DNA from 4 places in the Erwinia rhapontici genome. Region 4 is predicted to be linked to each of the others. Evidence: predicted binding sites of a transcription regulator. Region 4 holds the regulator's gene; each other region holds the start of a gene.
What was found. The regulator CRP, encoded in region 4, controls carbon source genes, mostly activating them, when cyclic AMP is high. The targets are predictions, from matches to a motif close to ATGTGANNNNNNTCACAT.
Positions count from the first base shown of each region.

Region 1: LJN55_RS08945 (PTS sugar transporter subunit IIB) is a predicted target of CRP. The motif match lies at 1,477-1,494, and genes of this name have one in related genera.
Region 2: glpT (glycerol-3-phosphate transporter) is a predicted target of CRP. The motif match lies at 1,428-1,445, and genes of this name have one in related genera.
Region 3: LJN55_RS16420 (YfcZ/YiiS family protein) is a predicted target of CRP. The motif match lies at 1,604-1,621, and genes of this name have one in related genera.

Region 1 is NZ_CP085627.1:1,866,002-1,869,482, reverse strand. It holds gene LJN55_RS08950 (PTS sugar transporter subunit IIC) at 1-1,061, opposite strand, end outside; gene LJN55_RS08945 (PTS sugar transporter subunit IIB) at 1,073-1,387, opposite strand; gene LJN55_RS08940 (LacI family DNA-binding transcriptional regulator) at 1,681-2,634, shown strand; gene LJN55_RS08935 (methyl-accepting chemotaxis protein) at 2,990-3,481, shown strand, end outside.
Region 2 is NZ_CP085627.1:4,764,169-4,767,649, reverse strand. It holds gene glpT (glycerol-3-phosphate transporter) at 1-1,206, opposite strand, end outside; gene LJN55_RS21935 (YehS family protein) at 1,572-2,045, opposite strand; gene metR (HTH-type transcriptional regulator MetR) at 2,192-3,130, opposite strand; gene metE (5-methyltetrahydropteroyltriglutamate--homocysteine S-methyltransferase) at 3,382-3,481, shown strand, end outside.
Region 3 is NZ_CP085627.1:3,547,618-3,551,098, reverse strand. It holds gene fadL (long-chain fatty acid transporter FadL) at 15-1,352, opposite strand; gene LJN55_RS16420 (YfcZ/YiiS family protein) at 1,730-2,026, shown strand; gene fadI (acetyl-CoA C-acyltransferase FadI) at 2,240-3,481, shown strand, end outside.
Region 4 is NZ_CP085627.1:440,937-444,417, reverse strand. It holds gene LJN55_RS01885 (amidohydrolase) at 1-602, opposite strand, end outside; gene LJN55_RS01880 (OsmC family protein) at 863-1,270, opposite strand; gene crp (cAMP-activated global transcriptional regulator CRP) at 1,640-2,272, shown strand; gene LJN55_RS01870 (YccS/YhfK family putative transporter) at 2,330-3,481, shown strand, end outside.

The DNA of each region.
Region 1 (3,481 bases), 1.4 Mb from region 4:
ATCATCGGCACGCAGATAAACGGGATGAACAGCATCGGATTCATAATGATCGGTGCACCGAACAGGATAGGTTCATTGATATTGAAGAAGCTGGGCACCACGCCCATTTTGCCGATGGTACGCAGATGAGCCACGCGGCTGCGCAACAGCAGGAAAGCCAGAGGCAGTGTTGAACCCACACCGCCGATCAGCAGGTAGTGATCCCAGAAGCCCTGTAAATAGATATGCGGTAACGCCGCTCCGGCGGCCAGCGCAGCCTGGTTGGCCGACAGGTTCGCCATCCAGAACGGGTTCATAATCCCGGTCACAATCAGGGCACCGTGGATACCGGCGAACCAGAAAATCTGGCACAGCAGCACCGACAGCAGGATCGCAGGCAGTGAATCCGATGCCGACACCAGCGGCTCCAGCAGGTGCATAATCGCCTGCGGCATAATCATGCCGGTTTGCGCTTCAATAAACAGATTCAGCGGATGCAGCGTGCCCATCACCACCACCACCGGGATCAGGATTTCAAAGGAGCGCGCCACCCCGGTGGGTACTTCTTTTGGCAGGCGAATGGTAATGTTGTTCTGCTTCAGCCAGGCATAGACGCGCGTCGAGTAGATCGCGGTGATCAACGCGGTGAAAATACCCTGCCCGGAGAGATACTGCGTGGAGATATGACCATCCGCATAAGGGGCCGCCACCAGCAGAAATGCCATAAACGCCAGCAGACCGGACATCACCGGGTCAAGATTAAACTGCCGCCCAAGGCTGGCACCAATCCCGACAGAGATGAAGAAGGTCATCACCCCCATGCTCAGGTTAAACGGCAGCATCAGCTGTTCACGGTAGGTCAGTGAAAAATCCAGCCAGCCACGCGCAAAGCTGTTGGTGGTATCCGCCGAAAAGGGCGGGAAGATAAACACCAGCATAAACGAGCCGATGATCATAAACGGCAGCGCGGCAGTGAAGCCATCGCGGATGGCGATAACGTATTTTTGCTGACCCAGACGCCCCGCCAGCGGGGTGATGGATTGCTCGATAACGGCAATCATTGACTGATATAGCGAACTCATATGAACACCCTTTAGTTTGCTGCGTTAATCAACGACAGCGCGAAGTCCAGCATCTTGTCACCGCGCTGCATGCCGTAATCCATCGGATCGATGGGTTGAACCGGAATACCCTGCGTGGCAGCCTTTTCTGACAGTGTTTTCAGCATATATTTAACCTGTGGCCCCAGCAGCACCACCTGATAACGGGGAAACTGGGTATCGAACTCTGCGACGCCATACGCCTCAATGTCCACCTCCAGCCCTCTTTCATTGGCGGCCTCCACCATTTTTCTCACCAGCATACTGGTGGACATCCCGGCAGAGCAGCACAGCATAATCCTGACCATAATCCGTTATCCTCGAAATGTAATAGAACGTAAATGTGGAAACGATTGGACACCATACGGAAACCGTTTTCCATTTAAGGAAAACAAAAATGTGATACTCATCATAAACGCAGGTGTTAAAGGGTTTTTTCCTGGATTCCCATCACAAAAATGCGGTCGATATGGACAGTTTTGAGGTGATATGGAAAATCGGTTTCCATGAAAATGCAAAGCCGCTATACTGGCAGTGGCGATATTTTGCGCCATTCTTGCGGTATTTTTTGCAGGCTGTTACCGGGTGTCAGGGGAGAAAAATGTCAACAATCAACGATGTATCGCGTTTAGCTGGGGTGTCTAAAGCCACAGTATCACGGGTGTTGAGCGGATCGCGCGGAGTGAAAGAAGCCAGTCGCCTTGCGGTGCTGAAAGCAGCCGAAGAACTCAGCTACCGGCCAAATGTTATCGCGCAGTCACTACTGTCGCAGTCGACGGGCTGCATTGGCGTGATCTGCGCACAGGAGAATATTAACCAGACCACCGGTTATCTCTATGCACTGGAAAAACACCTCAGCCAGCATCAAAAGCATCTGCTGCTGCGTTTCGCCAACAGCAAAACGGGCGTGATGAATGCGCTGGATGAACTCTCCTGCGGCCTCTGTGATGATGTATTGATTATCGGCGCACGTTTCCCGCTGAATATTACGGATGACAACGTCATCCTGATTGACTGTGTCGCTGCCGACACGCCAAACAGCATCCAGTTTGACCATGCGTTTGCCGCAGAGACCGCCTGTAATTATCTGATCAGCCAGGGCCGCCGTCAGATTGCCCTGATCCATCCGGAGGCCAGCGGTCATACCGATCAGGTGCTGCTGGGCTATAAGCTGGCGCTGGAAAACAACTTTTTGCCGTTTAACCGCAATCTGGTGTTTATGGATTCCACCACCTCGTCCGTTGCGGTACAGGTGCTGCTGAATAACGCCACTACCGTTAATTTCAACGCCCTGCTGGTGGCTGACGAGCAGGAAGCACAGCGGGTGATCGGCCAGCTGCAGGCGTTTAATAAAACCGTACCGGGTGACATTATGATCTTCAGCCTTGCCGGTTCGCTGGATCTGCCGGGCATTCCGTCCATTCCTTCGATTGAATACTCCATGGATGCGATGGCAGCACGTATCGTCAGCTGGCTGACAGAGAAAACCCGCGACATGCTGGGTGCATGCGTGCTACGCGGGGATTTGATTATTCCTGATAGCCGCAAACGCTAAGAAATAAACAGCCTGTTTGCGAGAAAGAACGCTGATACCTTGCAATATAAATGTAAAAAAATGTAAAACTCCATTTACATAAAGTTAATTCCACTGACAAAAGTACCCTGTCTGCCAGCAAAACATCAGAAAACGCGTTATTTCATCAGAAATAACGCGCATCAATCTTATAATCAGCCCCCTTATTAACATTAAAAAAACTTTAAAATCAACACACTAAATCCCATCACTGCCCAATAAAAGTCATTTTTAATGAAACCGCTCTCACTGCCGATAAAATCCTGCAGGCACGTGTTTTACCTCCGGAAGCAGAATTATTTCAATAACACTAATTATGTTTAATAAAGGACTTAATATGATTATTTTAAAATTTAACGACTTTTCAATAGGTAAGAAACTTTTTTCAGGATTTATTCTTTTAATCTGCATTATTATCGGTATATCAGGTTACGGTATTTACGCGTTAAAAACGATAGAACATAACTCAATAAAAACAACGCTGACCAATGATATTGGCAACCAGCTGGATGCCGCCCGGCAAAACCGTTTGATTTACATGCATACAGGTGATGATGAGAAAATGAAAGCGAACGGCGATGCCATTAAATCGATGCAAACGCTGATTAAGGATGCCAGTCAGTTCACCTGGCGCGGAGAAGCTCAAAAGCAGTTTGAACAGCTCAGCGCCAATATTGAACGCTACAGTGAGTTACGAACTGACTATTACGATAAAAGCCGCCACAGTAATCAACTCGCTAAAAACCTGCTGCAACAAAGTGATAATCGCTTTCTCCCCAACCTGCAAGATGACTTAAAAAATACCGCATCTGATAGTGACTCTCTCGAT
Region 2 (3,481 bases), 730 kb from region 4:
AGCACTGGCGGCAACGGACCCACCGAGGTAGCCAAACAGACCGGTAAAGCCTGCTGCGGTACCCGCCGCTTTCTTCGGTGCCAGCTCCAGGGCATGCAGACCAATCAGCATCACCGGGCCATAAATCAGGAAGCCAATAATCATCATACAGGCCATATCCACACCAGGATTACCGGCCGGGTTCATCCAGTACACAACGGTGGCAATGGTCACCAACACCATAAAGAACACGCCTGTTGCACCACGGTTACCTTTAAAGACTTTATCCGACATCCAGCCGCACAGCAGCGTACCCGGGATACCGGCGTACTCGTAGAAGAAGTAAGCCCACGATGATTTATCCAGCGTGAAGTGTTTCACTTCTTTCAGGTAGGTCGGTGACCAGTCGAGGATGCCGTAACGCAGCAGGTAAACAAACACGTTAGCCAGCGCGATATACCACAGCAGTTTGTTCGGCAGGATGTACTGCATAAAGATCTGCTTAGCCGTTAGCTCATCTTCATGTTTCTCATCATAGTTCGGTGGATAGTCGTTTTTGTACTCCTCAATCGGCGGCAGGCCGCAAGACTGCGGGGTATCACGCATCAGCGCAAAAGCAATGATGGCGATAACAATGGCACCAAAAGCAGGCATATACAGCGCCGCTTTCCAGTCGTTAAACCAGGCCATACCGAGCAGGAACAGCAGTGGAGGGATACCACCACCGACGTTATGCGCACAGTTCCAGACGGAAACAATGCCGCCGCGCTCTTTCTGTGACCACCAGTGCACCATTGTACGACCGCACGGCGGCCAGCCCATCCCCTGGAACCATCCACACAGGAACAGCAGTACAAACATCACCATGATGCTGGACGTTGCCCAGGGGACAAAGCCCATAAACAACATGACTGCCGCGGCAAGTATCAGGCCAGCAGGTAAGAAGACGCGCGGGTTGGAGCGGTCAGAGACCGACCCCATAATGAATTTTGAGAAACCGTAGGCGATAGAGATGCCGGAGAGCGCAAAGCCGAGGTCACCACGTGAGAAACCCTGTTCAACCAGGTAGGGCATCGCGAGGGCAAAGTTCTTACGCACCAGGTAGTAGGCAGCATAACCGAAGAATATCCCCAGAAAGATCTGCCAGCGTAGCTTGCGGTATAACGGGTCAACGCGGCTGTCATCAACGCGGGGCTGATGTGCAGCAGGTTTGAAAAAACGTAACATTTTGGCCTCCCATGGCTCGAAAGACTGACATCCGGCTTCGAATGCGCAGAGTAGAGGAACAGGATCCTGTTAAAACAGGAATAAATGTTCCATTTCGCGCATAGCGTAGTCGTAATCAGAACAACTGACTGTGAAGAATGGCGCAAATGTTACAGTTTTATGACGAGATGGCTATATCTACATCACAAATCGGTGTTTTATTTTCATAATGAAACTATAAAGTGTGAGGATAGTCACATATGCAAACCCAGATAAAGGCTGTGGGTTTCGTTTGGTGAGTGATTTTGTTCTAAAAGGAAGGTTTTAATCTGGCAGAAGAACAAAGATTAACGCCAGCAGATGGCGTTAATCAGTCAGTCAATCGCTTAGGCTTTCTTCACCGGACGGATTTTCATCGTCAGGCCTTTGAGGAAGTTACGCAGAATTTGATCGCCGCATTCGCGGTAATTTTTATGCCCAGGTTTACGGAAGATCGCCCCAATTTCTGACTGTCCTACCGCAAAATCGGCACTTTTCAGTAGTTCCAGAATGTCGGTGGTTTTCAGGTCGAAGGCAACACGCAGCTTCTTCATCAGGATGTTATTGGTCATCTTGCGTTCGATAGAAGGCGCAGGTGCGTCTTCACTTTTGCCACGGCGTTCAAAAATCAAACCATTCAGAAAGTAACCCATGATGACATCAGGGCAGGGGCGATAGCCGGCTTCATCCTCTTTTTTCAGGAAGCTGTGCACTTCGGCTTCTGTTACTTCGCTCTCTGCCAGCGCCAGAATGCTCACAACTTTAGCATCGCTTAAATTCAGCATGTAACGCACGCTGCGCAGGACATCGTTATTGGTCATAGGGACTCTCTGTAGTGAAACAATTGCAGTGAGTGCAGTATAACTCGTCGTCCCTCAGGGTGCATCTGCGTTAGCGGCGTGCGCTGCCCTGAGTCACGAGCGCGGGTCAGCGTGTAACGCCAGTAGTCGACTGGCTGCCGTGCATGCTAAGGATGGCTGATGGAAGGATGTGGCACGCCAGGACGGGATGCATCACGAACCCGAGGCAGATGATCGCAGGCGTGCTGGCGGGCGGAACGAATAAAGGCTTCGATCACAGGCTGACGCTGTTCACCGTCGCGCACTGCCGCATACAGGCGGCTCCAAAGGCCCTCTCCCAGCGTTTTCGTTACCACCAGTCCCTGATGCTCAAAACTCTCCACTACCCAGTGTGGCAGCGCAGCAATCCCCATCTGTGCAGACACCATCTGAATCAGCAGTAGCGTGTTGTCTACGCTTTTCAACGTTGGGCTGACATCGGCCGGCTGTAAGAAATGACGCCAGATATCCAGGCGTTGGCGCTGAACCGGATAAATCATCAGCACCTCACTGGCCAGGTCTTCCGGTGAAATATGCGCCTTTTGCGCCAGGGGATGATCCGGTGCCAGCACCAGGCGGACTTCGAAATCAAACATAGGTGAATAAAACAGCCCACTGCGCGGCAGAATATCGGAGGTCAGTACCACATCCAGCTCTCCCTGTTGCAGGGCGGGCTGCGGGTCAAATGTCATCCCCGATTTGAAATCCATCACCACCTGCGGCCAGCTCTTGCGGAAATTGTTCAGCGCCGGGGTCAGCCACTGAATACAACTGTGGCATTCAATAGCGATGCGCAATGTGGTCTGGTGCGGTTCATGGCAGGCCTGCAATGCCTGCTGGATTTGCGGCAGCACCTGTTCCGCCAGTTGCAGCAAAATTTCTCCCTGTGGCGTGAAACGCAGCGGCTGGCTTTTACGTACAAACAGCCGGAACCCCAGACGTTGCTCCAGGTCGCTGAACTGATGAGATAACGCTGACTGCGTTTGATGAAGCTGGGCCGCCGCCGCCGCCAGTGAACCTGTCGTTCGCAACGCTTGCAGCGTCCGCAGGTGTTTAAGTTCGATCATGAGAGTCCTTCACATCGACAGTGAATATTTTGCGCTTGTGGTTGATACAGTACCTGCACAATATAGCGGTGTAAACATCTGGACGTCTAAATGATTCGCTGATGAGTTTACTTGTCATTTTACATCCCGGGCAGTGCTCAGAATCCTCACGTACTTCAGTACGCTCCGGTTCTTGCGCGCTGGCTGTGTGCACACTGACATCAGCCAATTTTGATGGTCCCGGTAAAGAACAATTTAACGAGGCACAACTGATGACTATTCTGAACCACATTCTCGGATTTCCCCGCGTTGGTCTGCGTCGCGAACTGAAAAAAGCGCAGGAAAGCTACTGGGCGGGCACCACCAGCCAGG
Region 3 (3,481 bases), 2.0 Mb from region 4:
ATAAAGCGCAGTGATCAGAACTTATAGTTAAAGCTCGCACCGTACAACCAGGCTTTACCGCTGGAGGTAAAGGTATAAGGTGTCGCCTGGCCACCATTTTGGGCGGTGGCAACCGGATCATTCCCTTCTTTAACCGTGACTTTTTGTCCGTGCATATAAGAAATACCGACATCCACTGACGCATCTTTATTAAAGGCGTAAGAGGTACCCGCGCTCAGCCATAAACGGTCCTGGTCAGGAATAGAGATGGAACGTTTATCCGAAGGAACCGGGCTGTCATCGAAGGCAATACCGGTGCGGAAGGTCCAGTTATCATCGTAGAAGTAACTGGTACCCAGCGCGATGCGGTAGGCATCGTGGAAGCTTTCATCTTTAACGAACAGGTCCTGACCATTGCTGCCGGTCGCTCTCAGCTCCTGGAACTGGCTCCAGCTGGTATACGCCAGGCTGTAGTGAACGGCCCACTGTGGTGCAACTTTGTGGTATCCGGAGACTTCCCACATTTCAGGCAGGTGCAGTGACAGGGAGCCTGAAACCGTATTACCACCAGTACCGGACGGCAGACCAAATTGACCGCCGATCGGGTTGTAGGCCACCGGAATATCACTGCTGTAGTCACCGTCAAAGTCGATTTTCACTTCTGAACGGTAGCTCAGGCCAAAGCGGTTCTTATCATCCACTTCATAAAGAATACCGGCGTTCCAGCCGTAACCCCATTCATCGCCTTTCAGATGAGCAATCTGGGTATCAGCCGGTGCGGCAGGTAAACCTGCGGCGGGCAGGAAAGCGCCCAGCTCACCAATATTACGTTCGATTTTCGCTTTCGCATAAACGGCATTGACGCCGACACCCATGCTGAAGTGCTGGTTAAGACGATAGGCGGTGCTGAGGTTAAGGTTCATGGTTAACAGATCGGTGGTGCCCGCAAAAGGACCACCGGCATATCCATCGTTAAACTCGGTGGCGAGACCATAATTACTGGTTGCTGAGGCGCCAATCCACCACTGATCGTTCAGCGGCTGGACGTAGTGAATATTTGGTACCCACTGCGTCGGTGCAATATTATCGGCATTCAGACTATTACCTGCACCAGACTGTCCCTGAATATTCACATCGGGATCGATAAATACCGCGCCAATGGAAAACATAGGGCGATCCATTAATGCCATTGTGGCCGGGTTACGACTGGCCGATGCTGCGGTATCACCCATTGCGCCTTCGCCGGAATAAGCGCGGCCAAGACCAATGGTGGAAAATTCGTTCAGTTGAAAGCCAGCCGATAAAGCATTTGAAGAAACAAGCGCCACTGCTGCTGCGAGTGCAGACTTAGCAAACAGGTTTTTATGGTTCATAACCACAACCTCATTATCTGATTTTTATTTAAGCTCTGTTACGTAACGTAACAAGGGATCGCGGATTCTAGGGACTGACAGACAACCAACAAATCAGACCAGTGGGCCAAGTATAGGTCCGACCTGTGTCTATGTTGCAATATTGTTTTTCAAATATTTCTAAAATGATGCTGAAAAAGCGATCTGGCTTGCAAAAACCTTACAATCAATTTTTTGATGATTTAGTGTGAATTGTTTCGGATCAAATAATAGTGTGATTTTCATCACTTAACGCGCTCTTTTCCCCGGATGGCTGGAGCGAAAACAGGCGCAGGCGTAGACTTATACTTATCTAAATTAACCTGCCGCCAGATACCGGGTGGTATGCCGGAGGATGTATGACTGAAGCTATTAACCGCTGTAACGCCAGTGAAACCGCTGCGTGTTGCTGTGTCGATGTTGGGACAGTAATGGATAACACGGACTGTACCGCCAGCTACAGCCAGGAATTTGAACGTCGTGAACAGGCTGAAGCGATGCTGCGTACGCTGACGGATAAAGCGCGTGCCGTTGAGTCAGAACCTTGCCTGATCGAAAGCCGCTTCAGCGAAACCCCGGCCGGTGTCACGCTGGACTGTGAGTTTACTTTTAGCTGCCAGGCGGAAACGATGATTTTCCAGCTGGGCCTGCGCTAATCTCCCGGTGGAGGGTGCCCGCCCTCCACCAGAATCGTGTGTGTTCTCGCATTTTTTCCCTTCTGCCGTAGCGCCCGTCATTAATCTGGTTAACACTGATCAGGTCAGACCTCTTGGCAATGATGCCGTCTATCTAAGATATGCTCCCGACCTCGCGTATTGCCGCCCATGCACCGGCAACACGACGCAACAGGGAGCAGAAAGGTGAGAATAATGAGTAAAGCTATACCTTTGCTGACACGTCAGGGTGACCGTATCGCAATCACCCACGGATTGCGTACGCCATTTGTCCGCCAGGCCACCGCGTTTCACGGTATTCCGGCGCTGGAACTGGGGCGCATGGTGATCAGTGAACTGCTGGCGCGCAGCGAGATCCCCGCTGACGCCATTGAACAGCTGGTGTTCGGCCAGGTGGTGCAGATGCCGGAAGCCCCCAATATTGCCCGTGAAATTGTGTTGGCCAGCGGCCTGAGTGTGCATACCGATGCCTACAGCGTCAGCCGCGCCTGCGCCACCAGCTTTCAGGCGGTGGCGAATGTGGCCGAGAGCCTGCTGGCAGGGACGATTCAGGCCGGTATTGCCGGTGGCGCGGACTCTTCCTCAGTGCTGCCGATTGGCGTCAGTAAAACGCTGGCGCGGGTGCTGGTCGACCTCAGCAAAGCGCGTACGTTGCCGCAAAAACTTACACTCCTTAGCCAGCTGCGTCCGCGCGATTTACTGCCGGTGCCTCCGGCGGTGGCCGAATATTCCACCGGGCTGCGCATGGGCGATACCGCCGAACAGATGGCGAAAGATCATGGCATTACCCGCGAGCAGCAGGATGCACTGGCGCACCGCTCCCATCTTCATGCGGCGCGTGCCTGGCAACAGGGGCTGTTAAATGACGAGGTGATGACGGCTTATGCTCCCCCGTGGAAGCAGCCCGTTCAGCAGGATAACAATGTGCGCAGCGAATCCCGTCCTGAAGACTATGCCCGCCTGCGCCCGGCATTTGACCGAAAACACGGTACGGTCACGGCAGCAAACAGCACGCCACTCACCGACGGGGCTGCTGCGGTGGTTCTGATGACCGAGTCCCGCGCGCGCGCGCTGGGCATGGTGCCGCTGGGCTACCTGCGCAGCTATGCGTTTACCGCCATTGATGTGCGCCAGGATATGCTGCTGGGGCCTTCCTATGCTTCACCGCTGGCGCTGGATCGTGCGGGGATCACGCTGGCCGACCTTTCTCTGATTGATATGCATGAAGCGTTTGCGGCGCAGACGCTGGCTAACCTGAAGATGTTTGCGGATGAACGTTTTGCCCGCGAGGTGCTGAACCGTCCCCATGCGCTGGGCGAGGTGAATCAGGAGCAGTTCAACGTGCTGGGTGGCTCTATCGCTTATGGTCATCCGTTCGCCGCGACCGGGGCACGGATGATCACGCAGACGCTAAATGAGCTGCGTCGGCGCGGTGGC
Region 4 (3,481 bases):
GGCATCGCTGCGTGGGCGCCTTTTCCCTGCAGGGTCAGGTCGAAGTTATCGCTGGCAGCGCTGAAGACGCCCTCTTTCACAGCCACCTGGCCGGTAGACAGTCCCGGGAAAACATGCAGACCGAAGATCATTGATACACCATTCAATACGCCCAGCTTAATCAGCTCGCTGGCCCCGCCTGGCGGCACTTCTTCCGCATGCTGGAAAATAAAGCGCACTTTGCCGGCAAGCTTACTCTGCTGCTGGCACAACACCCATGCCGCCCCCATCAGCATTGCCGTATGCGCATCATGCCCGCAGGCATGCATCACACCGCGATTGCGCGAAGTGAAAGGTTCACTGTTCAACTCCTCAATAGGCAGCGCATCCATATCGGCCCTCAGGGCAATGCAGTCACCACTACGCGGCCCCTCAAGTTCAGCCAGTACGCTATTTGGCGTCGGGCGACTAAGTGTTAATGGGCCAAACTTTGCCAGTTCAGCGGCAACATAGTCTGCGGTGCCATGCTCGTGGAAAGAGAGTTCGGCATTCGCGTGAATATGCCGCCGCCATTGCAGCACCTTTGGTGTGACATCCTGAATCAGCGTCTCGATAGTCATCATGACTCCTGGTTAATTAAATCTGACAACGGCAGACCAGGCAGCAACAGAGAATCATGGGCAAACGCCGGACATTCAGCTGTTGTTTCGCCAGCCTGCAGCAAATTAAGAAAGGAATGTAGAACGAGGGAAATATACCGCTGATGTTATTCGCCTGCCGTGGCGTGAAATGCGGGTAGAGAGAGGAATAGCAGGATGTGTACGCTACGTTCTGTCAGCTGTGGGTAACGACAACGAACATCGTTACCCATAAGAAACCAGCTTCAGGTCAGATCTGTCACTTCATAGCTGTGCGTCATTTTCACCGCGCTCCCCAGCATAATCGCCACCGAGCAGTATTTCTCCGCAGAGAGGTCGACCGCACGTGAAACGGCTTTATCCGTTAACGCCTTGCCGCTGACAATAAAGTGCAGGTTAATATGGGTGAAAATACGCGGTGCCTCTTCACGACGTTCCGAGGTCAATTTAACTTCACAGTCGGCGACATCGTGACGGCCTTTCTGCAGTATAGACACCACATCAATCGCACTGCATCCCCCGGCAGCCATCAGCACCATCTCCATCGGGCTGGGTGCTTTATCCCCCGCGGTGCCATCCATCAAAATCTGATGGCCGGATGAGGATTCTCCCAAAAACGTCATCCCTTCAACCCACTTAACTCGTGCTTGCATCACAAAATCCTCTCATTGATTCAGTTACCGCAGAGTACGCTGCACTCACAAAAACGGCAACGTTGCCTTTTTCGAACTATGCTGAAGCGAGACAACAGAAGACAGTCTTGTAAAGCTGTGCTACAAACGAAGCTGCAATATTTTACTGGCATAACAATGCACGGTAAAAACGGGACGACAGCACGAGCCATGCTCTTAACAGAGGCCCGTATAATTTCCCTATGGGAACGCTTGAATATTTCAACGCCTGGCAGGGATACATCCCCTGATACCCAAAAATATTTCGCGCTTCAGGCCAGCGGCAACGCATCTGCAGCACGCCGAATACAGGGTATATTTAGGCACGATTACAACAGAGGATAACAGCGAATGGTTCTCGGCAAACCGCAAACAGACCCTACACTCGAATGGTTCCTGTCACATTGCCATATTCACAAATATCCATCCAAAAGCACTCTGATTCATCAGGGTGAGAAGGCGGAAACCCTCTATTACATCGTTAAAGGATCAGTAGCGGTGTTAATCAAGGATGAAGAAGGCAAAGAGATGATCCTCTCCTACCTCAATCAGGGCGACTTCATTGGCGAGCTGGGCCTCTTTGAAGAAGGTCAGGAGCGCAGTGCATGGGTACGTGCGAAAACAGCCTGTGAAGTGGCTGAAATTTCCTACAAAAAATTCCGTCAGTTGATTCAGGTGAATCCTGACATCCTGATGCGCCTGTCTTCACAGATGGCGCGTCGCCTGCAAGTCACATCAGAGAAAGTGGGTAATTTAGCTTTCCTTGATGTGACCGGACGCATTGCCCAAACGTTGTTGAATCTGGCGAAACAACCGGATGCCATGACGCACCCGGATGGGATGCAGATCAAAATCACCCGTCAGGAGATCGGCCAGATCGTCGGCTGCTCCCGCGAAACGGTGGGTCGTATTCTAAAAATGCTGGAAGATCAAAACCTGATCTCAGCACATGGTAAAACCATTGTTGTTTACGGAACACGTTAACCGGCTCTGAACCCACGGCGCGACGCCCAGTCGCGCCGTTTTTATTTGGTGTGGCTCATGTGGCGGAGAATTATCTATCACCCCGAAGTTAACTACGCACTCAGGCAAACACTGGTGCTGTGTTTACCCGTGGCGATCGGCTGGATGCTCGGCAACCTGCAAAACGGCCTGCTGTTCTCATTAGTCCCCGCCTGTTGTAACAATGCCGGTCTTGATACTCCACACAAACGCTTCTTCAAACGTCTGATCGTAGGCGGTTGCCTGTTTGCTTTCAGTAGCTTTTTGATTCAGTACGCCGGGGCAGAAGAGGTGCCACTGCCCGTGATCCTGCTGGTCATGTCACTGCTGCTTGGTGTCACCGGTGAAATCAGTCCGCTGCACGGTCGTCTGCTACCGGCATCGCTGATTGCCGCCATTTTCACCCTCAGTCTGGCCGGACGCATGCCCATGTGGCAGCCGCCGCTATTGTTCATTCTCGGTACCGTCTGGTATGGCGCGTTTAACTGGTTCTGGTTCTGGCTGTGGAAAGAGCAGCCGATGCGCGAAACCCTCAGTCTGCTCTATCATGAACTGGCTGATTACTGCGAAGCGAAATACAGTCTGCTAACCCAGTTGACCGATCCCCAAACCGCCCTGCCTCCCCTGTTGGTCCGCCAACAGAAAGCCGTCGATCTGATTAACACCTGTTACCAGCAAATGCATATGCTGGCCGCCAATCGCGACCATTATCAGCGACTGACGCGCGCATTTCAGGTCGCCCTCGATCTACAGGAACATATCGCCGTCAGCCTGCATCAGCCCGAGGAAGTACAGAAGCTGGTAGAGCAGAGCCACGCCGAGGCGGTGATCCGCTGGAATGCGCAGACCATTGCCACACGCCTGCGGGTACTGGCTGACGATATCCTCTATCACCGCTTCCCTGAACGTTTCACGATGGAAAAACCGCTTCAGGCACTGGAAAAAATATCCCGTCAGCACCCCGATAATCCGGTTGGCAACTTTTGCTATTATCACTTCAGCCGTATCGCCCGCGTGCTACGCACCCAGCACCCGTTGTACCGTCGCGACCTGATGGCGGACCGCCAGCGCCGCCTGCCGCTGTTTCCTGCGTTGAAGAGTTATCTGTCGCTGAAATCCTCTGCCCTGCGCACCGCCGCACGCTATGCAGTCATGCTGACCTTCGCCAGTTCACTGGCCCTGTTCTTCAAT